One region of the Bradyrhizobium sp. DN3 genome, then DNA from elsewhere that is predicted to be linked to it. Evidence: predicted binding sites of a transcription regulator. Region 1 holds the regulator's gene; each other region holds the start of a gene.
What was found. The regulator LexA, encoded in region 1, represses DNA repair genes until DNA is damaged. The targets are predictions, from matches to a motif close to TGTTCNNNNTGTGTTCNG.
Positions count from the first base shown of each region.

Region 1 (5,874 bases):
GATCGCCCCCGTACCGAGTCCCATTCCGCTGAGCGTAATGAGAAAGGTGTATTTGCGGCCAACCCGGTCACCCATCCATCCGAACAGGAAGGCGCCCAGCGGACGGATGAGAAATCCTGCCGTGAAGAGCGCGATCGTGCTGAGGAGGGCGGCAACCGGGTGGGATTGCTCAAAGAACTTGACCGATAGAACTGCAGCCAAGCTGCCAAAGATGTAGAAATCATACCATTCGATGATGTTTCCCACCGATGCAGCGATGATCACGCGGCGAAAATCACTCGGTACCTGCATGTGCGACTCCTATGGTTTCAAGACGTCTCCTCGCTTGTTTCAGCGATCGATCTTCTCGCGGGGAGAGCGTGATGCGCGGCGTCGCAGGCGCCAATTCAAAGAGTTGCGTCGGCAACGTCTGACTTCAGGCGCACTTTCGCGCCACCTGAGAAGAGCTCCGGCGGCCTTAGAACCGCGAGCCACCACTGCCTTGCCCGTCCTGTCGGGGAGGCGGGGAACCGTAGTGTAATCCCACCTCGGGCCGGCAACTTATGAGACTTTCGGCTCAATCGATCTGTCGCGGGGCGTTTGCCAACGAGATCGCAAGGGCTCGAATACTTCGCGACTTCTGGTCAAAGACGTCTCAGGCGTTGCGAGCAATCCAGAAGAGATGCCAAGGCGGCGGTCGCCGTGACGATGGAAGGGGAAATGTAGGGCGCTTCGCAGCCTGTTCCTGATCCGTACCGCTATTCGCACAGCCGCACGTTCCGGTAGCCTCCGCAGCCGTCGCGTAGCGTAAGGTGCAGGGAAATGGCGGAGCCGGGCCGGCCGGTGCGCTCCCAGGGAGTCGCAGGAACGTGGCCCGTTGGCCGCGTCACACCGGCTGGCGGCGTTGTGCCGGCGGGCTTTGGTGCGTGGCCCGCGATCGTCGAGACGCTGCGCGAATGGGCGCGCGCTGAGGCCGGCGCCGGGCGGCTGTTGCCCTGGGTGCCCGTCGCCTTCGGCACCGGCATCGCGCTCTATTTCGCTGCCGATCACGAGCCCGTGCTGTGGGTCGTTGCCGCGACGGCGGCCGCGCTCATGCTCGGCGCTGTCCTGCTGCGGCGGAGCCGGCTGTTCGCGCCCGCGATCATGATCGCGGCGGTGGCGGCGGGTTTTGCCATGGCGACGTGGAAGACGGCGCGCATCGCCCATACCGTGCTGGCCAAGCCGCTCTATTCGGTGTCGCTGTCGGGCTTCGTCGAGACCCGCGACATCCGCGAGCGCACCGATCGCTTCGTGCTGCGCGTTACCGCGATGGAGGCGCAGCGCAGCGACGTCAGGCTGGAGCGCGTGCGCCTGTCGGTGCGCAAGGGGACGGCGCCGGAGGTCGGCAGCTTCGTGCAGCTGAAGGCGCGCTTGATGCCGCCGATCTCTCCCGTGCGCCCGGGCAGCTACGATTTCTCCCGCGACATGTTCTTCCAGGGCATCGGCGCCTCCGGTTTCGTGATGGGCGCGATTACGGCTTCAGTGCCGCCGGATGGCGGTGGCCTGCGGCTGCGCTACGCGGCCTTCATGCAGGGCCTGCGCGATGCGATCGACGCGCGCATCCGTGCGACGCTCGAGGGCGACAACCGTGCGATCGCGACCGCGCTGCTCACCGGACGGCGCGATGCGATCACCACGCCCGTCAACGACGCCATGTTCATCTCGGGGCTCGGCCATGTGCTGTCGATCTCCGGCTATCACATGGCGGTTGTCGCCGGTGTCGTGTTCTTCGCAGTGCGTGCGCTGCTGGCACTGGTCCCGGGGCTGGCGGCGGGCTTTGCCATCAAGAAATGGTCGGCAGCTGCAGCGCTGGTGGCGGCCGCGTTCTATTTGCTGCTGTCAGGCGCGGAGGTCGCAACGCAAAGATCGTTTTTCATGACGGCGGTGGTGCTGATCGCGGTCATGGTCGATCGCCGCGCCATCACCTTCCGCACGCTGGCCGTGGCCGCGCTGATCGTGCTCGCGGTCGCACCGGAAGCGCTGGTGCATCCGAGCTTCCAGATGTCGTTTGCGGCAACGCTCGGGCTGGTGGCGCTGGTGCAGATCGGCATGCCGAACCTGTTTGCTTCGCCCGATCATTCGGCGACCGCGCGCATCGCCCTGTGGGGCGGCCGCGAGATCGCGATGCTGTTCCTGGCCTCGCTGATCGCGGGGCTTGCGACCACGCCCTACGCCGCCTTCCACTTCCACCGCGTCACGCCGTACGGCGTGCTCGCCAATCTTGGCGCGATGCCGGTGGTTTCGGCGCTGGTGATGCCGGCGGGCCTGCTGGGATTGCTCGCGGCTCCCTTCGGGCTCGACGGCGTGTTCTGGTGGCTAATGGGGATCGGGATCGACTGGATGGTCGCGGTATCGCGCTGGGTGGCGGCACTCCCGGGCGCAGTCGGCCGCATCCCCGCCTTCGGCATCGCGCCGCTGATCGCGGCAAGCCTCGGGATCATCGTGATGGGCCTGTTGCGCACACCCTTGCGCTGGTCTGGTGCGCTGATGTTGTTGGCTTCCATTGCCTGGGGGCTGTCGGTGCGGCAGCCCGACATCCTGATTGCCGGAGACGGCGCGAGCGTCGCGGTGCGGGGCAGGGACGGGCACTTGCATGTGATCCGGGCGAGCAAGGACGGCTTTCTGCTTAGGGAGTGGTTAGCTGCCGACGCCGATCCGCGCGACGCCGGGAGTAGCTCGCTGGCCGATGGCGTGTCGTGTGACGAGGCGGGCTGCGTGACGCCGCTCGCCGACGGGAGGCTGGTTGCGCTTTCTTTGCGCAGCGACGCGCTGGCTGATGATTGCAGCCGCGCCGCGCTGGTGGTGACGCGGCGGCCCGCGCCGCCGGATTGTGCGGCGATGGTGGTCGATCGGCAGCGTCTCACCAGCCAAGGCGCGCTGGCGTTGACGCAGCGTGGTGACGGTTTTGCAGTTCAAGCTGTGAGAGCGAGAGGCTCAAGCCGCCTTTGGCTCCCGGCCGGCGCCGGCGAGGGTGATTTCGACGGGAGCCTCGCGCCGAAGGCGGCTACGGCCCGCAACCGGGACGCGACTCCGGCGGAGACCGACTTGCAGGCCGACGATTAAGGCCAGACGATTAAGAACAAATGCGAGGAGTTGGTCCGGGTCCAACCGGACTTCCGCAGAACATAAATCATACCATCTCGCCGGCCTCGGCCGGCGATGGCATTTTCAATCCTGGCCCGACCTGGTGGCCAGGGACGGCTCAGCCGATCGGCAGACGCGTGATCGTCGGCCGGCTGTCGGCATCGATCTGCGGCTTGTGCTCGCGCTCGCCGACCGGCTGCGTCACCGGCAGTTGCAGCACGGTTGCGCGCTGGCCTTCGACGAGCTGCGTCACCAGCACGTATTTGCCGTCGGGGAATTCGATCGCGTCATGATGGCGATCGGGAACGTGCGGATCGATCTTGCCGAACTTGCCGACGCGGGAGTTGATCGTGCGCGTCCAGATCCAACGATTGTCGTAACGGACGTTGTCGGCGAAGGCGAGCTCCGTTCCCGGCAGCAGGCAGACGGCCACGGTCGGGTCGGCCGCGGAAGCAAAACCGCGCGTCGAGGTGCCGCGGAACGTTGTCGACACGATCGTCTCGCCGACTTCGGCGGGGCGCGATGCAACGGCATGCAGACTGTAGTCACACATCGGGTGCTCCTATTCGAAGATAGCAACCCGCGCCTCTTTCGGAGGCGCAAGCCTCTATCAGAGTGGAAGCACGTAACGTTCTGCTTGGTTGTGGGCGAATCTGCGGCTGGCGTCAGCAGGATGCGATCACATTATCTTTCCCGAATCCGATAGGAACAAAGTTCGCTTTAGTGCATTTAGCGGATGCGAGCGTCAGCGGCCTGCGGGCGCCGACCATCCGGGATATGGCCAACTCGGCTGTGGCTGTCGCGCGACGGCATTTCGGGCGCTACGGAATTGCTCGGTCGTTGTTGCGTGCGCCGACTTGCGGGGATGGTGCTGCGATTGTGCTGCGAATGCTTGCGCTGCCGATGCAGCGATCAGCATACTGGCGAACGCGCTCAAAACGATCCTGCGCATCGTTGTCTCCTCGATCTCTTGAGCCGCAAAGCGATGAGTGCTTCGGGCAGCATGTCGAGGACATAGCGCTGGGAGAGGGGCCAGATAATCTGCCCAAGATCAGAAAGACTATCCAGCTGGAGCGGACAATCCGTCCGCTCCAATCGAAATCATTGGTATCGAACGACCGCTGGGTCGTCTCAGTACTTGCGGTACAGTCCGATCAGCTTGCCCTGAATCTTCACCCGGTTCGGCGGCAGGATGCGCACCTCGTAGGCCGCGTTGGCGGGTTCGAGCGCGATCGAGGCGCCGCGGCGGCGGAAGCGCTTGAGCGTCGCTTCCTCGTCGTCGATCAGCGCCACCACGATGTCGCCTGTATCGGCGCTCTCGTTGCGCTGGATCAGCGCCATGTCGCCGTCGAGGATGCCGGCCTCGACCATCGAATCGCCGCGCACTTCGAGCGCATAGTGTTCGCCCGAGCCGAGCATGTCGGGCGGCACGCTGATGGTGTGACTGCGGGTCTGCAACGCTTCGATCGGCGTACCGGCTGCGATGCGACCCATCACGGGCACCGCAACGGGACGCTCGCCCTCGTCGGCGGGCGGACTGGAGCTCGCGCGCACCTTGCCGAGATTGCCCTCGATGACGCTTGGCGTGAAGCCGCGGCGGTTGCCGGCGGCGGCCTGGAGCTCAGGCAGCTTGATCACCTCGATGGCGCGAGCGCGGTTGGGCAGGCGGCGGATGAAGCCGCGCTCCTCGAGCGCGGTGATCAGGCGATGGATGCCCGATTTCGAGCGCAGGTCGAGCGCATCCTTCATCTCGTCGAAGGAGGGCGGCACGCCGCTTTCCTTCAGACGCTCGCTGATGAACCGCAGAAGCTCGTATTGTTTGCGCGTTAACATCTCGACCAAAGTCCCCCGGTTGATGTCGTTCGATTCCGAGACGCTGAATTGGAGCGGCGAACCGCTACATCCTCGAAACAAATCATGAACGGACACTATATGTTCGATATGTGTTCCGCAACTGCTTAATTTTGCGTGAACACGGCAAAGTTCGCGGAACACGTGTGGTGGTGCGCTCAGACGGGCAGGCGCAACACCTCGCAAGGCGAGCCGGCTCCGGCCTTCGGCGCGAACGGTGCGCGCACGAGAAGTGCCTGTGCCGCAGCGAGATTCGCAAGCAGCGAGGAATCCTGGTGATTGACGGGAATGGCCACCAGCGTGCCGTCGTCGCGCTGTTCCAGACGTGCGCGAAGATAATCCGCGCGCATATCGTTTGCGCCCACATCGCGGCCGAGCACTGCGCGCTCATGGCGGTGATGAATCACGGATCGGCCCGACAAGGCGCGAATCAGCGGCACCATGAACAGGAAGGCGCACACATAGGACGACACGGGATTACCCGGCAGGCCGATCACGCGCATCGCACCGAGCCGCCCATGCATCATTGGCTTGCCCGGGCGCATCGCAATCTTCCAGAACGCCATCGAGACACCTTCGTCCCTCAGCGCCTGCTGGACCAGATCGTGGTCGCCGACCGATGCACCGCCGGTCGTGACCAGGATGTCGGCGCCGCTCTCGCGGGCGCGGCGGATGCCGGCGGTGGTGGCCTCCAGCGTGTCGGCGGCAATGCCGAGGTCGATGGTGTCGGCCCCCTCGCTGCGGGCGAGCGCGTGCAGGGCATAGCCGTTGGAATAGACGATCTGGCCGCGGCCGGGCGTGGTGCCCGGCATCACCAGTTCGTCGCCGGTGGCGAGGATCGCGACCTTCGGGCGGCGGCAGATGGCAAGCTGGGGGTGGTTCATGGCGGCGGCGAGCGCGAGGTCGCGCTCGGTGAGGCGG
Region 1 covers NZ_JAULLN010000030.1:52,286-58,159, reverse strand. The annotation lists gene AAE027_RS32895 (MFS transporter) at 1-291, opposite strand, end outside; gene AAE027_RS32890 (ComEC/Rec2 family competence protein) at 802-3,081, shown strand; gene AAE027_RS32885 (hypothetical protein) at 3,221-3,655, opposite strand; gene lexA (transcriptional repressor LexA) at 4,234-4,935, opposite strand; gene AAE027_RS32875 (molybdopterin molybdotransferase MoeA) at 5,112-5,874, opposite strand, start outside.

Region 2 (5,874 bases), on a different contig from region 1:
GTGGCGACGACGGCACCCGGCAAATTCGATGCCGCCGCCGCGGCCGAATTGCAGCGCGCATCGGGTTAGAGCGTTTTCCAGCGAAGTGGTGACCGGTTCGCGTCAAGAAAACGCGTCAAGCCAAGAATCGAGAGCTATTGCTTCGATTCAATCAGAACGGAAAGCTCTAGCCGGACGCCGCGCTCGTCATGCGCTGCTCCGTCCGTGGATCGCGCGCGACGCGTCCTTCGAGCCAAGCCTCCGTTCGAGCGAGATCACGTAGCGCCTTCGCACAGCGGCGAGCCGCGCTTCGTTCGGCACCGCGCGGGAGCTTGCGCGCCTTGCGCAGGATGTCCGCGGCCGCGTTGCGATAGGCCAACGAGCGGTACAGAAAGACTACCTTGCCCATATCGATATTCCCGTGTTGATGGCGCTCATCTTCGCAAGCCGGGCATGAACGTCGGATGAAGCTGGCGATGACAATTCCTTCATCCTGATGGAACCAATGACGATCGCGCGCGTTTGCCTGCCAGATCGGGACATAGTTCCATGCGCGCGAAAAAGTCGTCGAACCTGATCTCTCCCACCGGCCTTATCAAGCTGATGACACATGCGATGATGGGGGCAGCCCTCGGCCTCGCCTTCAGCCTCGCACTCATTCTGACCAATCCAGCCGTCGCCAACCTGCTGAGCCATGGCGGAAGCCAAGCCGCTATTGTCTTCGCTCTCACGCTGGTGACGACCTTCGCGATCGGCGCGACGCTCACTGGCATCGTGTTCATCCTCGAAGAGAACAAGCAATCTTGAAGCGTGCGCGACGCGTGGAGAAGCTTTGTTGGGAACTCCTGCGAGGAACGGCCGTTGGCCGCCTGCGTCAATTTAACCCAGGGAGTTCCCCCATATGAAGACAGTCAAGTTCGTCCTCACCGCAATGTTGGCAACCGGCCTCGCCGCCGCACCGTTCGCCGTGCAGGCGAAGTCGCACAAGGCCAAACATGGATCCTCGATGTCGTCGTCGCAGACCACGGGCGCGAATACCAAGTCCTCCAAGGGTGCCGATCCCTCCGGTCAGGGCGGCTCTGGCCCCGGCTCCGACCAGGGCGGCACGATGACGAACAAGGGCGGCATGAGCAACACCAAGTGAGCTCTGCCCGGCAAGGTGAGAGTCCCGCGTTCAGCGCGGGGCTCTTCACTCGAGGACGACGACGATTCATCCTGTCCCCGTCGCGCTCCAAAGCGCGATGAGATTTGGATGAATCGTCATTGCGCTTTAGGTTATTTTTTTGAGCATGATCTTATCGGAAGACCGCTGCACATTTTGCGCAAACGCGGCTCTTCGGGTCCGGATCATGCTCTAGCGCCACATGGTCGGCACGCTGACCAGCGCATCGCGACCGGCCTGCTTCAACTCGTCCAGGGAATAGCGATCGGCGCGCAAGGCCTCGCGCAGTTTCGCGGCAATGCGGCGGCGTGTCACCACGTCGGATGAGGGAACGTTGACGCAGACCTCGTCCAGCACCGCCCGCAGCAAGGCGGCCAGTTCGGCGTCCGACGGCATCGACAATCTCCAGCATGTCGCTTGCGCGCACGCCTTAGCTGCGTCGGATGTCAGTGATGTTAAGACAGCTTGCCGCGGAATTCGTCTTAACGAGATGCTCGAGCTGCGCCCGCTTGCGCGCGATCAGGAGTTGGGCCGCAGCGTCGTCGAGGCCCTCGCGCTGCAATTGCCGGATGGCGGAGCCCAGTTCGAGAATCTCGGCGCGCAATTTCAGGATCCGGTAGTTGTCCGGGTCTTCCTCCACCGCGCGGCCCCCAATGTCTCAGCGGCGGGCCAACACGCGCGCCGGCTTGTCGACATTCTTCACGGAGCGAAGACGCATCCGGTCGCGGACGTCGGGCAGGACATCGCCGCCCCCGGCCGACTTCCATTCGTCGATGAGCAGGTTGATCTTCCGGCGCAGATTGATCTGCGCCAGAGCTTGTTCGGTGCAGTCGCAATCGCCGTTGACGAGAGCGCGCACAGACGCCTCGACATCGGCCATTTCCAGCCTCAAGGCGCTGATTTTACGCCGAATTTCATTAATTCTGTTGTCCATGGCTTGTTAGAACAAAATAAGAACATATAGTCAAGCCAGATTTCAAGGACGGAGGAGCGACATGCAGGTCCAGGCCAAATACGACGCCAGGGTTTTCCTTGGCGAGCAGATGACACGGGCGCAGGGATTGAGGTTGAAGCGGCTGAGCGAAGAGGCCTATCAGCCGGCGCAATATGCGCGAGATCTGTCCTCTGCCGAGGCTGCGCGGCGCATTCAGGTGCTGGAGGCGGAAATCGAGTTGGCGAATTCGTTCTGAGCTGCCTTCACCGCCCGGAACATTGCAGGCCTGCTGTCGGAACCATGCCAGTGTCGAATGGTTCTCCCTCCGCCAAGGGAGAACAGGCATGGCACGCAAGGCAAAGAAGCGCCGCTACTCACGCAGCTCCGGCAGCGATGTCGAAAGCGAGATGCGGCGTTACAAGAAAGGTACCGCGAAGAGCGGACGTGGCGGTCGCGGCGGACGCGTGAAGAGCCGCAAGCAGGCTATCGCGATCGGGCTGTCGAAGGCCCGCAAGAAGGGCAAGAAGGTCCCGAAGAAGGCCTCCAAGCGGAAGACGTCCAAGAAGAAGACGTCCAGGAAATCTTCCAAGAAATCTTCCAAGAAATCGTCGAAGCGCAAATCCAGCAAGCGGTCGCGCTGACCTCAGTCAGATCATGCTGCCCGGCATGAAGCAGCGGATCGAAATCCCGAACGCAGTTTTCACCGGCCACACCATGGTGCGGCCGGCGCGGTTCGGCTCGGTGATCACGGCTTCATCTGGCACCTCGACCCATTGCCCGTCCAGCCGAACGCGGTAATGCCCGTTGTGCGATTCCCAATCGGGATCGGAGACGGCAAAGCCGTCCGCATCCGAGCAGCACGGACCGAGGTGGCTGCGCAGACTGTCGAACCATGGCTTCAGGGGCGAGTTCGCATAGCGGCCATCGTCGCGCCCGAGGGCGTTTCCAGCCGGCAGCACGAACCACGCCACGAGCAGCGTACTCATCAGCGAGAGCTTCAATCGATCCATGTCGGCACCGATCAATGTGAACCAGCGGCCAGTTCCACAAAGCGGCCGGAGGTTCGAAGGTTCCACGCTCGCGAGCCCACTCCGCGGCTGCGTTGCCGCCGAGCAGATGCCCGACCAGAAAGTGTGATGGCCGAACACGGCTTTTTCGGACGAACCGGGTCACCCTCCCTGCCGTTAACGAGAATGTTATCGGGTGACTTGTGGGTGCGAATGCGAAAGGCGGCCCGAGGGCCGCCTTTTTGAATTGTACCGATCGAGGTTCGCCTTACGCGAGTGGCACCGCGACGAACCGGGTGGCATCCGCGCTTCTGACCTGCAACAGCACGCTGCGCTTGCCGGACGATTTGGCCTGCGCCAGCTCCGAGCGCACGTCGCCGACATTGCTGACAGCCTTGCCGCCGACATTGAGGATGACGTCACCGGTCTTGATGCCGCGCTGCGCGGCCGGCCCTTCCGGATCAACCTCGGTGACGACGACACCCTTCTGGCCGGCGCCCTGCACATCGCCGGCCGGAGCCAGACCGAGCCCGAGGCGCGGCGTGCCGGCGCCCGGCTGCACCTTGCCGTCATAAGCCTTGCCCTGAGCCTGCCGTTCGTTCGGCAGTTCGCCGAGCGCCAGCGTCACCGTCTTGCTCTCGCCGTTGTGGAAGACGTCGAGCTTGACTGAGCTGCCGGGCGCCAGGGTGGCGATGGTGCGGGCGAGATCGCGGGAATCCTTGACTGCCGTGCCGTTGACGGCGGTGATGACGTCGCCCGCCTCGATGCCGGCCTTCGCCGCCGGGCTGTCGGGTTGCGGATTGTCGACGATCGCGCCGCGCGCCTGCTTCAGTCCGAGGCTGTCGGCAATATCCGACGTCACCGGCTGCACCTGCACGCCGAGCCAGCCGCGGGTGACCGCGCCCTTGTCCTTCAACTGCGCCACCACCAGTTTTGCGGTCGTGGCCGGAATGTCGAAGCCGATGCCGACCGAACCGCCGGAGGGCGAGAAGATCGCGGTGTTCACGCCGATCACGTTGCCGCTCATGTCGAAAGCCGGACCGCCGGAATTGCCCTTGTTGATCGGCGCGTCGATCTGGATGAAGTCGTCATAAGGACCATTGCCGATGTCACGGCCGCTGGCCGAGACGATGCCGGCGGTGACGGTGCCGCCGAGCCCGAAGGGATTGCCGACCGCAACCACCCAATCGCCGATGCGCGGCTTCTGGTCGGAGAATTTGACGAACGGAAAATCCTTTTTGCCGTCGACCTTGATCAGCGCGAGATCGGTTTTCGGATCGGTGCCGACGACCTTCGCTGTGTAGGTCGTGCCGTCATCCATGGTCACCTGCACGGACTCGGCGTGATCGACGACGTGGTTGTTGGTCACGGCATAGCCGTCGGCGGAGATGAAGAAGCCCGAGCCCTCGCCCGTGATCATCTGGTGGCGCTGACGCGGCATGCCGTTCATGCCATCGGGGAAGCGGAAGCCGAACTGTCGCGAGAACTGGTCGAACGGCGAGTCTTCGTCCGAATCCATCCGGTTCTGTTGCAGCATCGCGCTCTTGTCGCTGTCCTGGTCGATTCTGACCCGCACCGAGATGACGGCGGGTTTGACCTTGGCCACGAGATCGCCGAAGCCCGGCGGGGTCGCAGCCTTTTCGGCGGCCTGGGCCGGCGCGACGAAGGAGGTCAAGCCGAATGGCGAAGCACCGGGAGCAGCCGCCAGCACCGCCGCGCCAAGCGCGGCTGCGGTGCCGAGCAGCGCGAGCCTGCGCGGCCTCAAGATCTTGCGGGACGTGGGGGTGTCGGAATTGACGCGATCGTTCATGTCGAAATGTCCATGTTGAGCAGGTGTCGCCTTGCGCGTAACATGGGCGTTGCCACCTTACGGCGTCCCGTCCAGGCGATTAAATCTTGGCAAAAGGATTGGGACCGGGCCCCGCGGCGAGCTCGTCGCTGCACATTGATGCAGCTCAACGCAGGTCCTTCGTGCAGTGAAAAACTGCGTCACCGGATGATGTTCATCGGAGGCGCGCCATGTACAAAGACATTCTCGTCCACATCCCGACCGAGCGTCCGATACGTCCCGCGATCGATGGCTCGATCTCGCTCGCGGCACACCTCAACGCCCATCTCGACGCAGTCGCGGTCGGCTATATCGCAACCAGTGCGGCTTCCGTCATGGAGGGTGGCGCCGCCGTGGCGGCCGTATTCGAGCTGGAACGCGAGCGCGCGATGGAGCGGGCCGAGGCCGCGCTCGCAATATTCAGGAGCGAAGCGGTGAACGCGGGCATCTCCTACGCCTGCCACCCGCTCGGCGCGATCCCGATGGACGGAGCTGGCACGCTCGGCGAGATGGCGCGACTGCACGACCTCAGCATCGTGCTCCAGCCCGATCCGACGCAAGGCTCGTTCGACAATGACATGCCTGGCGAGATCCTGTTCCAGGCGGGCGGCCCGGTGCTGTTCCTGCCGTACACCTTCCGCGGGACCTTCAAGGCGAACCGGATCGGCATCTGCTGGGACGGCAGCCCCCTCGCTGCCCGCGCAATGCGCGACGCAGCCCCGTTCCTGGCCCGCGCCGAGGCAATCGTGATCATCACGATCAACGAAGCCGATGTAGCCTGCGGCGAAGCTTCAGCGACCAATCTGGCAAGACATCTCAGCCGGCGCGGGCTCTCGACCCGTACGGTCGGCCTGTCGGCCACGCGCGCCGACATCCAGCCCACGATCCTGTCTCTGGCGGCCGATGAGAGCCTCGATCTCCTGGTGATGGGCGGCTACGGCCATTCGCGATTGCAGGAGCGTTT
Region 2 covers NZ_JAULLN010000001.1:599,986-605,859, forward strand. The annotation lists gene AAE027_RS02715 (HWE histidine kinase domain-containing protein) at 1-69, shown strand, start outside; gene AAE027_RS02720 (hypothetical protein) at 167-388, opposite strand; gene AAE027_RS02725 (hypothetical protein) at 529-786, shown strand; gene AAE027_RS02730 (hypothetical protein) at 881-1,123, shown strand; gene AAE027_RS02735 (hypothetical protein) at 1,334-1,537, opposite strand; gene AAE027_RS02740 (hypothetical protein) at 1,572-1,781, opposite strand; gene AAE027_RS02745 (hypothetical protein) at 1,800-2,021, opposite strand; gene AAE027_RS02750 (DUF3072 domain-containing protein) at 2,137-2,331, shown strand; gene AAE027_RS02755 (DUF6496 domain-containing protein) at 2,420-2,716, shown strand; gene AAE027_RS02760 (hypothetical protein) at 2,723-3,085, opposite strand; gene AAE027_RS02765 (Do family serine endopeptidase) at 3,351-4,892, opposite strand; gene AAE027_RS02770 (universal stress protein) at 5,102-5,874, shown strand, end outside.
Region 2: a site for LexA is predicted at 2,083-2,100, ahead of AAE027_RS02750 (DUF3072 domain-containing protein). Genes of this name have one in related genera too.

Region 3 (5,874 bases), on a different contig from region 1:
ACGCGGATCGGGACATCGATCTCCCGCATCATGACCGTGTTCCCGTTGCCCATGTCGCGTGCATAGCTTTGGACCAGGTACGAGCGCAGGTTGCGTGCCGCGGCCAATCCGGCCGGATCGTTGAATATCCGCCGGTTGCGGCTGTTGGCCGTGTTCCAGGTGACATCGCCCGGCCGCTGCGGATGCGAATAGATCTTGTTGTGTACCGGCAGGAAGCCGTTGCGGTCGACCATGGCGCAGAACGCCATGCGCGGCTCCTTCGCCAGAAAGGCTTCCTGGAACGGAGGCAGCGCCCGGTCGGCCCAGTCGAGATACTTCGTGCGATATTGCTGCGGATTGGTCGCGGCAATTTCCACATAATCGGTGTCGAAGAGGTCGTCGATGCTGACCTCGCCGCGCGCGACCGCCTGCTCGAATATCCTGGTCAGCGCGTTGCCGGCTTCCATGGCGCGGGTGACGAACTCCGTGTTCTCCTCATGGATCGACCACAGCCTGTCTTCGATCTTCTCGCGGAGCTCGGTATTGGGATTGACGAATTGCGCGCGGGCTCCGGCCTTGGATTGCTCGACCACGCGCAGGCGGCAGGCGCCGACGTGTTCGAGGATGCCTTCGATCAGCGCTTGCGGCGCAAGCCGGCCTGCGTCTGCGCCGCCGATCAGCACGCCCTCCATCGCGATTTCATAGACCGGCATCACGCCGCGCGCGGTTTCGAACTTGAGATGGCAGGGCAAGCGCTCGGTCTTGCGGCGGTCGTCGTGCTCGCTCTGGCGGAGCAGCACGGCGCAGCGCGATTTCAGCTTCTGCGCGAAAGTGGTGACGGCGCGTCCGGCGCTGGCGACATTCTCGCCGTGGGTCTCGGCCGCCTTGGTCGCGGCATCGATCTCGGCCGCGCTCTCGCCGACCGAGACGATGAATTCCGACGCGCTTGTCGCATTGCCGGAGACTTCGCCGGTGGTGGCGTTCTGCTCGGCGACCGCGCCGTTGACGGTCGCGAACACCGGGCGGATCGCCTCGATCGCCTGCGAGATGCGATGCACCGCATCCGCGGAGCCGGCGGCGTCGCGCTGGAGCGCGTCGATCTTCCGGGTGATCTCTTCGGTCGCGCTCTGGGTCTGCACCGCGAGGGCCTTGACCTCGGTGGCGACGACCGCGAAGCCTTTTCCCGCAGCGCCGGCACGGGCGGCTTCGATGGTCGAGTTGAGCGCGAGCAGCGTCGTCTGCCGCGCGATCTGCGCGATCAGATTGACGACATTGCCGATGGCGGCGGAGGATTCGCGCAAGCGATCGACGTTGGCGCGGGCTTCCTGCGCCGCGGCGCTGGCCTCGTCGGCGAGCTTGCCGGCCTCGCGGACCTGCGCCCCGATTCCCAGCGCGGACTGCGTGAACTTGTCGGCGGCATGGGCGAAGGTGGAGGCGGTCGATTGCGCCGCGTTGGTGCGGCCGGTCAGGGCGTCGGTGCGGTCGCGAATGGCGGCAAGGGTTGCGGCGGTCGCCTCGGCGCCGCCGGCCACCGAATTGGCGGCGCGCTCGAGCTGGCGGATCATGGCGCCCAGCTCGAGTTCCAGCAATTCCAGGATCTCCCTGGCGGAATCGCCGTCCGTGGCGGGGGCAGGCTCGAAATTGGCCACCGGCTGCGCAGCCTGCGGGGCTGCCGCGGGCGCAGCCATCTCCGGCAGACGCTTCCGAAATAGTCCGAACGCCATCACGTCTCTCTTGTCGGGGAACGGGCGGACGCTATTTTCGCAGGCCGAAATGAAATCAGGGTTAACGATGCCCGACCTCTAGGCACGGACCATTACGGTGGCTACCTCTACAGTGCTACCTTAAAGTACCAGAGCCCTTTGATTCCGGCGGGTTGGCGGCCTATAACGCCGCGCTTCCCACCCCATCGGCGAACGATTCCAAAGACCATTCAAGAGACCACGCATGGCCGGACATTCCCAATTCAAGAACATCATGCACCGCAAGGGGCGGCAGGATGCCCAGAAGTCGAAGCTGTTCGGCAAGCTGGCGCGGGAAATCACCGTCGCGGCCAAGCTCGGCACCCCTGATCCCGCCATGAACCCGCGCCTGCGCGCCGCCGTGATCGCCGCGCGCCAGGAGAACATGCCGAAGGACAATATCGAGCGCGCCATCAAGAAGGCGCTCGGCAGCGATGGCGAGAACTATGACGAAATCCGCTACGAGGGCTACGGCCCCGGTGGCGTCGCCGTCATCGTCGAGGCGCTGACTGACAACCGCAACCGGGCCGCTTCCGACATCCGCTCCTTCTTCACCAAGTCCGGCGGCAATCTCGGCGAAACCGGCTCGGTCTCCTTCATGTTCGACCGCACCGGCATCATCGAATACGACCGCAGCGTCGCCTCCGACGACGCCGTGCTGGACGCCGCGATCGAGGCCGGCGCCGACGACGTGATCTCGAGCGAGAGCGGCCACGAGATCTACGCCTCGACCGAAGGCTACCGCGACGTCGCCAAGGCGCTGGAAGCCAAGTTCGGCGAGCCGCGCAAGGCAGCGCTGATCTGGAAGCCGCAGAACACGGTCGCGGTCGACGATGAGACCGGCGAGAAGCTCTTGAAGCTGATGGACCTGCTGAACGAGCACGACGACGTCCAGAACGTCTACGCCAATTTCGAGGTGTCGGACGCGCTGATGGCGAAGATGGGCGGGTAGGCCGTCCTTCTAGCCTTTTCCTCCGCTGTCATCGCCCGCGCAGGCGGGCGATCCAGTATTCCAGAGACGCCGGCGAGATGCGGAGAAGCCGCGGCGTACTGGATACCCCGCTTTCGCGGGGTATGACGGCGTGTATTGTGGCGCACAACTCCCGCCTCACTGACCGGCTCCCCACTTCCCCTGTTACTTCCGTTCTGTTTCTGTTTCCCTCAGTCCGGCCAGCCGCTATCACTGGCCCATGACTGCGCTTCCGATTCGTGGCCCCGTTCGCATCATCGGCATCGACCCCGGCCTGCGCCGCACCGGCTGGGGCGTGATCGAGGCTGAGGGCAATCGCTTGATCTATGTCGCCTGCGGTTCGGTGGAACCGGCGGACGATTTGCCGCTGTCGAACCGTCTGCTCGCGATTCATCAGGGGCTCGCGGCCGTTCTGTCCGATCACAAGCCGATGGAGGCCGCGGTCGAGCAGACTTTTGTGAATAAGGACGGCGTCGCGACGCTAAAACTCGGCCAGGCACGCGGCGTTGCCATGCTGGCGCCGGCGATGTTCGGCATCAGTGTCGCCGAATATGCGCCGAACCAGGTCAAGAAGACGGTGGTCGGCGCCGGTCACGCCGACAAGCAACAGATCGCGATGATGCTCAAGATTTTGCTGCCCAAAGCCGAGCCGCCGTCGGCAGACGCCGCCGACGCACTCGCCATCGCCATCACCCACGCCCATCACCGCCAGAGCACCGCGCTCAGGCTGAAGGTGGTGGGGATATGATCGGCAAGCTCAAGGGCCTGATCGATTCCTACGGCGAGGATTTCGTCATCCTCGACGTCGGCGGCGTTGGCTATCAGGTGCATTGCTCGTCGCGCACGCTGCAGCATCTGCCGTCGCCGGGCGAAGCGGCCGTGCTGTCGATCGAGACCTATGTCCGCGAGGACCAGATCAAATTGTTCGGCTTCCGCACCGACCAGGAGCGCGAATGGTTTCGCCTGCTCCAGACCGTGCAGGGCGTCGGCGCCAAGGTCGCGCTGGCTGTGCTCGGCACGCTGGCGCCAGCCGATCTCGCCAATGCCATTGCGCTGCGCGACAAGGCTGTGGTGGCGCGCACGCCGGGCGTTGGCCCCAAGGTCGCCGAGCGCATCGTCACCGAATTGAAGGACAAGGCGCCGGCCTTCGCCAATGTCGATCCGCACGTCGTGCATCTCGCGGGCGCCGTCGACGACCAGCGCGCGCCGCGCCCGGTGGCGGATGCGATCTCGGCGCTGATCAATCTCGGCTACGGCCAGCCGCAGGCGGCTGCGGCCATTGCGTCCGCGTCGCGCAGTGCCGGTGAAGGCGCTGAGACGGCGCAGCTCATTCGCCTCGGCCTGAAGGAACTCGCGAAGTGAGCGCGTCAATGGTTAGTCTCGTAGGGTGGGCAAAGCGCAGCGTGCCCACCACCTTTGGAGCGATTGGAAACATGGTGGGCACGGCGCGAAGGGCGCCTTTGCCCACCCTACGATCTGATGGAGTTCGCTGAGTGAGCGACCCCAAGGCCAACCGCATGCTCTCGCCCGAGCGCCGCAGCGACGATGTCGGCGACACCGCGCTGCGCCCACAATCGCTGTCCGACTTCGTCGGCCAGCAGCAGGCGCGCAAGAATCTCTCGATTTTCATCGAAGCCGCCCGCAAGCGCGGCGAGGCGCTGGATCATGTGCTGTTCGTCGGCCCGCCCGGCCTCGGCAAGACCACGCTGGCGCAGATCGTGGCCAAGGAGCTCGGCGTCGGCTTTCGCGCCACATCAGGGCCGGTGATCGCCAAGGCCGGCGATCTCGCTGCGCTGCTCACCAATCTCGAAGAGCGCGACGTGCTCTTCATCGACGAAATCCATCGCCTCAGCCCGGCGGTGGAAGAGGTGCTCTATCCCGCGATGGAGGACTTTCAGCTCGACCTCATCATCGGCGAGGGGCCGGCCGCGCGCTCAGTGAAGATCGAGCTGTCGAAATTCACTCTCGTCGGCGCCACCACGCGCGCAGGCCTGCTGACGAATCCGCTGCGCGACCGCTTCGGCATTCCGGTCCGGCTGAATTTCTACACGATCGAGGAGCTCGAAAGCATCGTCAGCCGCGGCGCACGCGTGCTCAATGTCGGCATGAGCGCGGACGGCGCCAACGAGATCGCGCGCCGCGCCCGCGGCACGCCGCGCATCGCGGGCCGTCTGCTCCGCCGGGTGCGCGATTTCGCTTCGGCCGCCGATGCCGACAAGATCGACCGCAAGATCGCCGACCATGCACTTAGCGCGCTCGAAGTCGACGCCGCGGGCCTCGATGCCATGGACCGCCGCTACCTCACGACCATCGCGATGAACTATGGCGGCGGCCCGGTCGGCGTCGAGACCATGGCCGCTGCCTTGTCGGAGCCGCGCGATGCGATCGAGGACATCATCGAGCCCTATCTGATTCAATGCGGCTATCTCCAGCGCACCCCGCGCGGCCGTCTGCTCACCTCGCACGCCTTCCGCCATCTCGGTCTCGCCGAGCCCACGCGCGATACGGCACAATTTGGCCTGTTCGGCACCGACCAGTCCGAAGACGACTGATTGCCTGCGACGGTGAACCCACCGGTTCAATCCCATCACTAATCCGAACGCGCGGCGAACGGCATCGCCGCTCACGCACACGGATTGGAGCGGGAAGAAATGGGGCCGACGAACGACACCGGATTGCTCGAGGTCATCGCGGCCGCGCCGCGATCAGGTCGAGCTCATCCTGGAGATCCTGAAGATCGAAGCCAACCCGGTGCTGCTGTCCCTGCTGGCCGCGGGCCCCCTCGAAGACGTGATCAGCGCCGGGCCGATCGACCGCATCGAGCGTGAGGCGCGTGTCAATGAACGTTTTCGCGATCTGCTCGGCGGCGTCTGGTACTACCGCGCGCCCGACGACGTGAGGACGCGGCTGGATGCCCTGATTGGCGAGAGCCGCTGGTAACCTCTGTGCAGGCGTCTGCACCAGGATGCAGACGGTCTGCACGAACGCACCCCAATTCCGCTTCAATCGGGTCGCATCGAGAAGCAGCATCACCATCGAGCGTCCATGATCACTCGCCGCCATCTCATCCGTTCCATTGGCGCCCTGTCCGCCCTCGGCGCCTCGACTGCGGCCTATGGTGTCGGCGTCGAGCCGATGCTGCGGCTCCGCGTTACCCGCTATCATCCGATGCCGCGGCAGTGG
Region 3 covers NZ_JAULLN010000038.1:45,721-51,594, forward strand. The annotation lists gene AAE027_RS35505 (methyl-accepting chemotaxis protein) at 1-1,703, opposite strand, end outside; gene AAE027_RS35510 (YebC/PmpR family DNA-binding transcriptional regulator) at 1,927-2,673, shown strand; gene ruvC (crossover junction endodeoxyribonuclease RuvC) at 2,912-3,439, shown strand; gene ruvA (Holliday junction branch migration protein RuvA) at 3,436-4,053, shown strand; gene ruvB (Holliday junction branch migration DNA helicase RuvB) at 4,209-5,243, shown strand; gene AAE027_RS35530 (DUF6869 domain-containing protein) at 5,443-5,631, shown strand; gene AAE027_RS35535 (metallophosphoesterase) at 5,737-5,874, shown strand, end outside.
Region 3: a site for LexA is predicted at 2,864-2,881, ahead of ruvC (crossover junction endodeoxyribonuclease RuvC). Genes of this name have one in related genera too.

Region 4 (5,874 bases), on a different contig from region 1:
CCCAACTCAAATTCTCCGAACACGAACGTGCGCCGATGCGAGCGCAGGTGAAACAACCCATTCGGGTTCGCAAATCCTCTGGAAAGAAGCTCCAGAAATCGCATCTCCGTCGCACCAAGCCCTGTCGAAGGTGACGGCAGTTCTGCCACCAGATTGAGCAAAGCCGGCCGCAGCATCAACAAAGCGCTCAGATCGCTGTGAAGAAGATCGATGCATGGCTCCGGCGTCGGTGCACGATAGGCCTGCCATGTCATTCTGGCAGTTTCAAACTCCCTTGAGGTGACCGCGAAGGCTGGAATATGCGATGCGGACTTTCCCAATTCTTCGCCCCTCATCATGATCAGATCATCCGTCACCAAGCGCAGTTTGAGCTTTCGCGCCGGCCAGGCATGAGAGCTGAGGTAATCCAGCAACCAAATCAGCTGCAGCTGATCTACCGGACTCGGGTCGAACCAGAGTTCGATCACGTCGTACAGTTCGCAAAGATCGACAAAGGACAGATCTTTTTGGTCCCTGACGGCGTGAGGCCAATGGATGCCCCAATCTGACCAGTGGTCACCTCGCGGAAGAGCCTCCGAACGCGCCGCAAAATAGGCGGCAAGCATTTCGGGTGAAGGCAAGGGTCCCCACTGAAAGCGAAAAGCGAACATTACGACGATGTCGGCCAGCTCCGATTTCCCGAGACCGAAGCCGGACGAACTGGTCAGGATCAGCCGCTTCATCGCACCACCTGATCAACGCAACACCAAACGAAACGGGCACCGAAGACGTCGGCAACTCAACGTCCTCAGCGCCCGCTCCTCGCGAAAACTCTACTGCTTTAAGGCTTACTCCGCCGGCTCCTCGCCGTCGGCGTCGCGCTCCGGTGTGCCGGCGAGAATCTGCTCGGCGATCAGGCCGGAGTTCTGGCGGATCGAGGTCTCGATCTTGGCGGTGATGTCGGGGTTGGCCTTCAGGAAAGCTTTCGAGTTCTCGCGGCCCTGGCCGAGGCGCTGGCTGTCATAGGAGAACCAGGCGCCGGACTTCTCGACGATGCCGGCCTTGACGCCGAGATCGAGGATCTCGCCCATCTTGGAGACGCCCTCGCCATACATGATATCGAACTCGACCTGCTTGAAGGGCGGCGCCAGCTTGTTCTTCACCACCTTCACGCGCGTGGTGTTGCCGACGACCTCGTCGCGCTCTTTGATCGCGCCGATGCGGCGGATGTCGAGGCGGACGGAGGCGTAGAATTTCAGCGCGTTGCCGCCGGTCGTGGTCTCGGGCGAGCCGTACATCACACCGATCTTCATGCGGATCTGGTTGATGAAGATCACCATGGTGTTGGACTTGTTGATCGAGGCCGTGAGCTTGCGCAGCGCCTGGCTCATCAGGCGGGCTTGCAGACCTGGCAGCGCATCGCCCATCTCGCCCTCGAGCTCGGCCTTCGGCACCAGCGCCGCAACCGAATCGACCACCAGCACGTCGACCGCGCCGGAGCGCACCAAGGTGTCGCAGATTTCCAGCGCCTGCTCGCCGGTGTCGGGCTGCGAGATCAGCAACTCGTCGATGTTGACGCCGAGCTTGCGGGCATAGACCGGGTCGAGCGCGTGCTCGGCATCGATGAAGGCGCAGATGCCGCCCTTCTTCTGCGCTTCCGCCACCGTATGCAGCGCCAGCGTGGTCTTGCCCGACGATTCCGGCCCGTAGATCTCGACAATGCGTCCCTTGGGCAGGCCGCCGATGCCGAGCGCGATATCGAGCCCGAGCGAGCCCGAGGACACCGCCTCGATGTCCATGGAGCGGTCGCTCTTGCCGAGCTTCATCACCGATCCCTTGCCGAACTGGCGCTCGATCTGAGAGAGCGCGGCAGCCAGGGCTTTACTCTTGTCCATGGAAGATCCTTCGACGATACGCAGGGCAGTGGCGGACATTGGGTCGTGCTCCTTATGGCGAGGATTCGCTAGGGGGACAAACGATTGAGAGGGCGTGCCGGCGATAAAAGTAATGTACCCTATTTGTTCCAGGTTCGCAATATGTTCTTTGCGGCTGTCCCAATCCCCTGCTCGTGCCTGAATCGAAAAGGGGCCGCCCTTCAGCGACCCCTTTGCCGGTTGCAATCTCGTTTCGGGATGAAATCCAGCCCCGGCGGGAGGCACCGTACCGGTGTCCAGATGCCAAGTGGATTCCGGGCAACTACTGTTCGTAGCACTGTCCTAATTTGCGTTTCGCTGGATCTCTTGCGCTTGAGCGCTACACTATGTAACGCTAATATATGTAGCGTTATCTTTCGTACCCTTGAATCCAGGAGGCGTGATGAAATCGGTTCTCAAGATCGTTGTAGCGCTGGCCATCTTCGTCGGCTCGGCCTCGACGCAAGCGCAGACATCGAACACTCCGATCTCATCGGGCGCTCCGAAAGTCGGTGCAAAAATTACGAAGAAATCGCAATTGCACGACGGCTGCCACAGCCGGCACGCGCAGATGCTTGGTAAGCCCTGCCACTAAAGCGCGATGACGAAGAATCGTCATCGCGCTTTAGTCTATTGTTTGAGCATGATCTCCGCGCAAACGCGTTCGGCGTTTGTCGCGAGGAAAAATCGCACACTTTGCGCTAATGGGATCTTCGTCCGAAGCTGACGCGCATCAAAGACGCACGGGCCTTGGCGCCGTCATAAATCCTTAATCCTGAGGCACCGAACCTTTTCGCGGTCTGTGGCCTTCTTCGGGATGGGACCGCAACTCTGGGGACCCCTGTCATGACTGAAGACACACACCACGGCGCCATCAGGCGCAACCACCTCCTGGAGGCCGCGCAGGAGGAGATGATCAAGTTCGAGCGCAAGGAGAACGAGTTTCGCAAGAAGGACCGTGACGAGCGCGCCGCCGAGCTGCGGTTGCCTCTCGGCGAGATCAAGGTTCACTAAAGCCCACGACGGCGAGCGGCAGCGCCTGGGCACACGTTGCAGAACCTGACCGCCGCGAGCGGCCGCTGTTGACCTCGCGGGAATCCAGCATCGCGCTCCGGGATGCGCTTGGCTTAGCATCCCGCACGATTATGGTATCTAAATACTTCCAGTAAGCCATTGATGGAAAGACGAAATCACCCCACAGCCTACTGTGCATGGGGTTGTTTTCCACCTTTTTGAAAGATTGGTGCCCATTCACCATCGGCGAAGCGCGCCGGCGCGGACCCCGACCGCCTCCCCCATACCTGCGCTGACGCCTTGCTACAGCAACGCCAGCAGGACGAGGCCGATCACCAGCACGACGAAGCCAGCCGCCGTCGCGGCGGCGAAAGACCGCTCTACGTTATCCATGATGCCACCCCGTTGCCGCCGCGCCACGTTTCCCCCATGGCTGCGCCGGACGGTGTGGAATCTTGCCGACCCGTGTGTCGCCAGTTGTGCGGACGGATGTCGAAATTGGGACGGGCGCGAGGCCAGTCTGCGGCCCGCGCGATCGCGACTAGCACAGACACCGTCAGGCGCGTGTAAGCCTGATCGCCTAGTCTCGACGTGTCCGGTGGACCAACACCGGGTCTCCATACCCAGCCGACGACCCCGCTCCCCGCGAGCGGGGTTTTCTGTTTGCGGGCATGGACGAAAGCGGCGCGACGAACGTGACGCCGGCCCCCGCTCCGCTTTGGCCCCCTGTCAGGCTGACGTAAGTCGAACCAGTTAGGGTCTCTTGGCTATGGTGTTGCAGCCCAGCACCTCAGCCTCCAACAACTCTTTGCCCCGCTTGGCTCTCCCCAGGCGGGGTTTTTTCATGGCTGCTTGCTGGTTCGCAGCTCCCGCTCCTCCCGCGTCAGCCGCAGCGAGACGGCGCGGATCGCGGGCGCAGCCAGCAGCACGATCGGCAGCATCGCGGCCCAAGCGATCAGCCACGACACCATCCAGTGCCCGAGGAAGACCCTCGCGCTGCCTGCGGGAAGGCTGGCGATGCCTGCCGCGATCAGTGAGGTCAGCCCGGACTGGATGATGCCGAAGACGAAATGAGAATAGCGGCGGGGAATGCCGAGCATGAGGCGCCCATGGTTGCTTGCCGTCATCGGGCCAAGCAAGGCCCATGCCGTCGCGCGCGGATTGCTCCGTGGTTCTCCGACCATGAACAGAGTTCCGGGGCGGCGCGCAAGCGGCGCCGAATCCGACCTCGTTTGCTTCGGAGTGCGCGCCCTCGCGGTTTCCGTCAACGGTCCGCGACTTATCGACAGATTTCACTTGTCGCGGGCATATGATGACGCCCAACATGTTACGGGCATGGAAGGTGAATCGTGGGAGGTGACCATGAATCACAGGGGCGTCGAGTTCACCGTCGCCAAGACGGCAGTTCCCGGAATCTGGCAGTGGCAGTTCCGAATCGGCGACCAAATCAAGACCGGCAGAACTGAGACGAAGATCGACCTCTTGGCGATCCGGCGGGTGCAGTTGCGCATCGACCGAGAACTGAAGGCCATCGAGCGCAAGACGGCCTGAGCAAGACGGCCTGAACCGGCCGGTCTGGGTGAGATCAGCGGCCGGCGCGGCGCCCCGCAGGGTATATCCCGTAGCCGCCCGGAATTGATCTGACCGGGGTTTGGGATTGCACTGCGCGCCCGTGGCCTTGGGGTTGGGCCGTCACGCGTTGATCGGTGCCAGCCATGCCGCTCTACTTCTTTCGAATCCGGAACGGCCGTTATTCCGGCTGCGCGGACCAGGCGAGCGAATTTGCCGATCGCGATTCGGCCTGGAAGGAGATGACCAGCGTCTGCGCTGACATGGCCGCCGGCATCGCCCGCAAGCTCCAGCAAAATTCCGAATGGCACATGGAGCTGCTGGACGAGGCGAAAGAGCCCGTATTCCGGATCCGCATCGTCGCAGAGACGATCGAAAAGGTGAGCCCCTAAAGCGCGATGCGATTAGGATGAATCGCCATCGCGCTTTACGCTCTTGTTTGAGCATGATCTTTTGTTTGAGCATGATCTTTCCGGAAAACCGCTGCACACTTTTCCGGATCATGCTCTAATCCGCGCTGGGCAGCCGCCGCATGGTGAATTCGATGTCGCCGCCGGGCAATTCGCGCCAGGTCTCGACCGCGCTCATATAGCCGGCCTTGGGGTAGCGGGCGAAGAAGGCCTCCGCCCTTGCCCGTGCCGCTGCGCGCGGCAGCGTGAAGGTCTCGCGCAGATAGCCGTCGCCGGTCGGATGGCCCGGCTTGCCGCCCATCTTGCGCCGGCGTGCCATCCGTTCGGCGAGATCCCGCGGACGATCGGCCATGTCCCGTCCTCCTCTACGCAATACTCTACTCTCTTGCGAGATGTAGGAGGCCGGCAGGGCAAAGAGGAGTCCCGGCCGGAGGCGTCACCGCCCCCGAGCGGCGGCAGGTTAATTGGCGGCCGTGCCGGATTTCTTCTTCGGCGCGCTGGTCGCGGCCGAGGCCTTCGGCGCCGCCGACTGCTTCGGCGGATCGGCGCGCATGCCGCCCCAGGGATCGTTGGACGCCTTGGAGTCCGGAATCTTCTTCAGCGTTTCCTTGTAGGCCTTTTCACGCTCGGCGTCCGCGGCCTTCTCCTCGGGGGTCTTGCCCGGGCCTTCCTGCAGCAAATTGAGATTGGGCATTTGCGCATAGGCCGGTCCCGCCAGCACGGCCAGCACCGCGGCCAAACGGAAAAGCTTCATCATCCACTCCTTGATCATCCATGAAGCGCGGATCGCCCGCGCCTTGTCATCCTTGTCGCGGCCGACCGCGACCTCAGGGCCGCTAGAGCCGGTCCGATCTGCACGATTTCGGCGCATGCAGCCAGTCGTCCCAGATCGGGCCGCATTTGGTGCACCCGTTCAGCGCAAGGCCGAGCGCAGCCAGACAAAAGACCAGGACACATCGACGCAACATCATCCACCCGTACCCAAGCGA
Region 4 covers NZ_JAULLN010000017.1:66,019-71,892, reverse strand. The annotation lists gene AAE027_RS24145 (hypothetical protein) at 1-722, opposite strand, end outside; gene recA (recombinase RecA) at 828-1,913, opposite strand; gene AAE027_RS24135 (hypothetical protein) at 2,296-2,487, shown strand; gene AAE027_RS24130 (hypothetical protein) at 2,739-2,906, shown strand; gene AAE027_RS24125 (DUF2798 domain-containing protein) at 3,749-4,006, opposite strand; gene AAE027_RS24120 (hypothetical protein) at 4,269-4,457, shown strand; gene AAE027_RS24115 (DUF6894 family protein) at 4,622-4,867, shown strand; gene AAE027_RS24110 (hypothetical protein) at 4,983-5,237, opposite strand; gene AAE027_RS24105 (hypothetical protein) at 5,346-5,639, opposite strand; gene AAE027_RS24100 (hypothetical protein) at 5,755-5,874, shown strand, end outside.
Region 4: a site for LexA is predicted at 1,988-2,005, ahead of recA (recombinase RecA). Genes of this name have one in related genera too.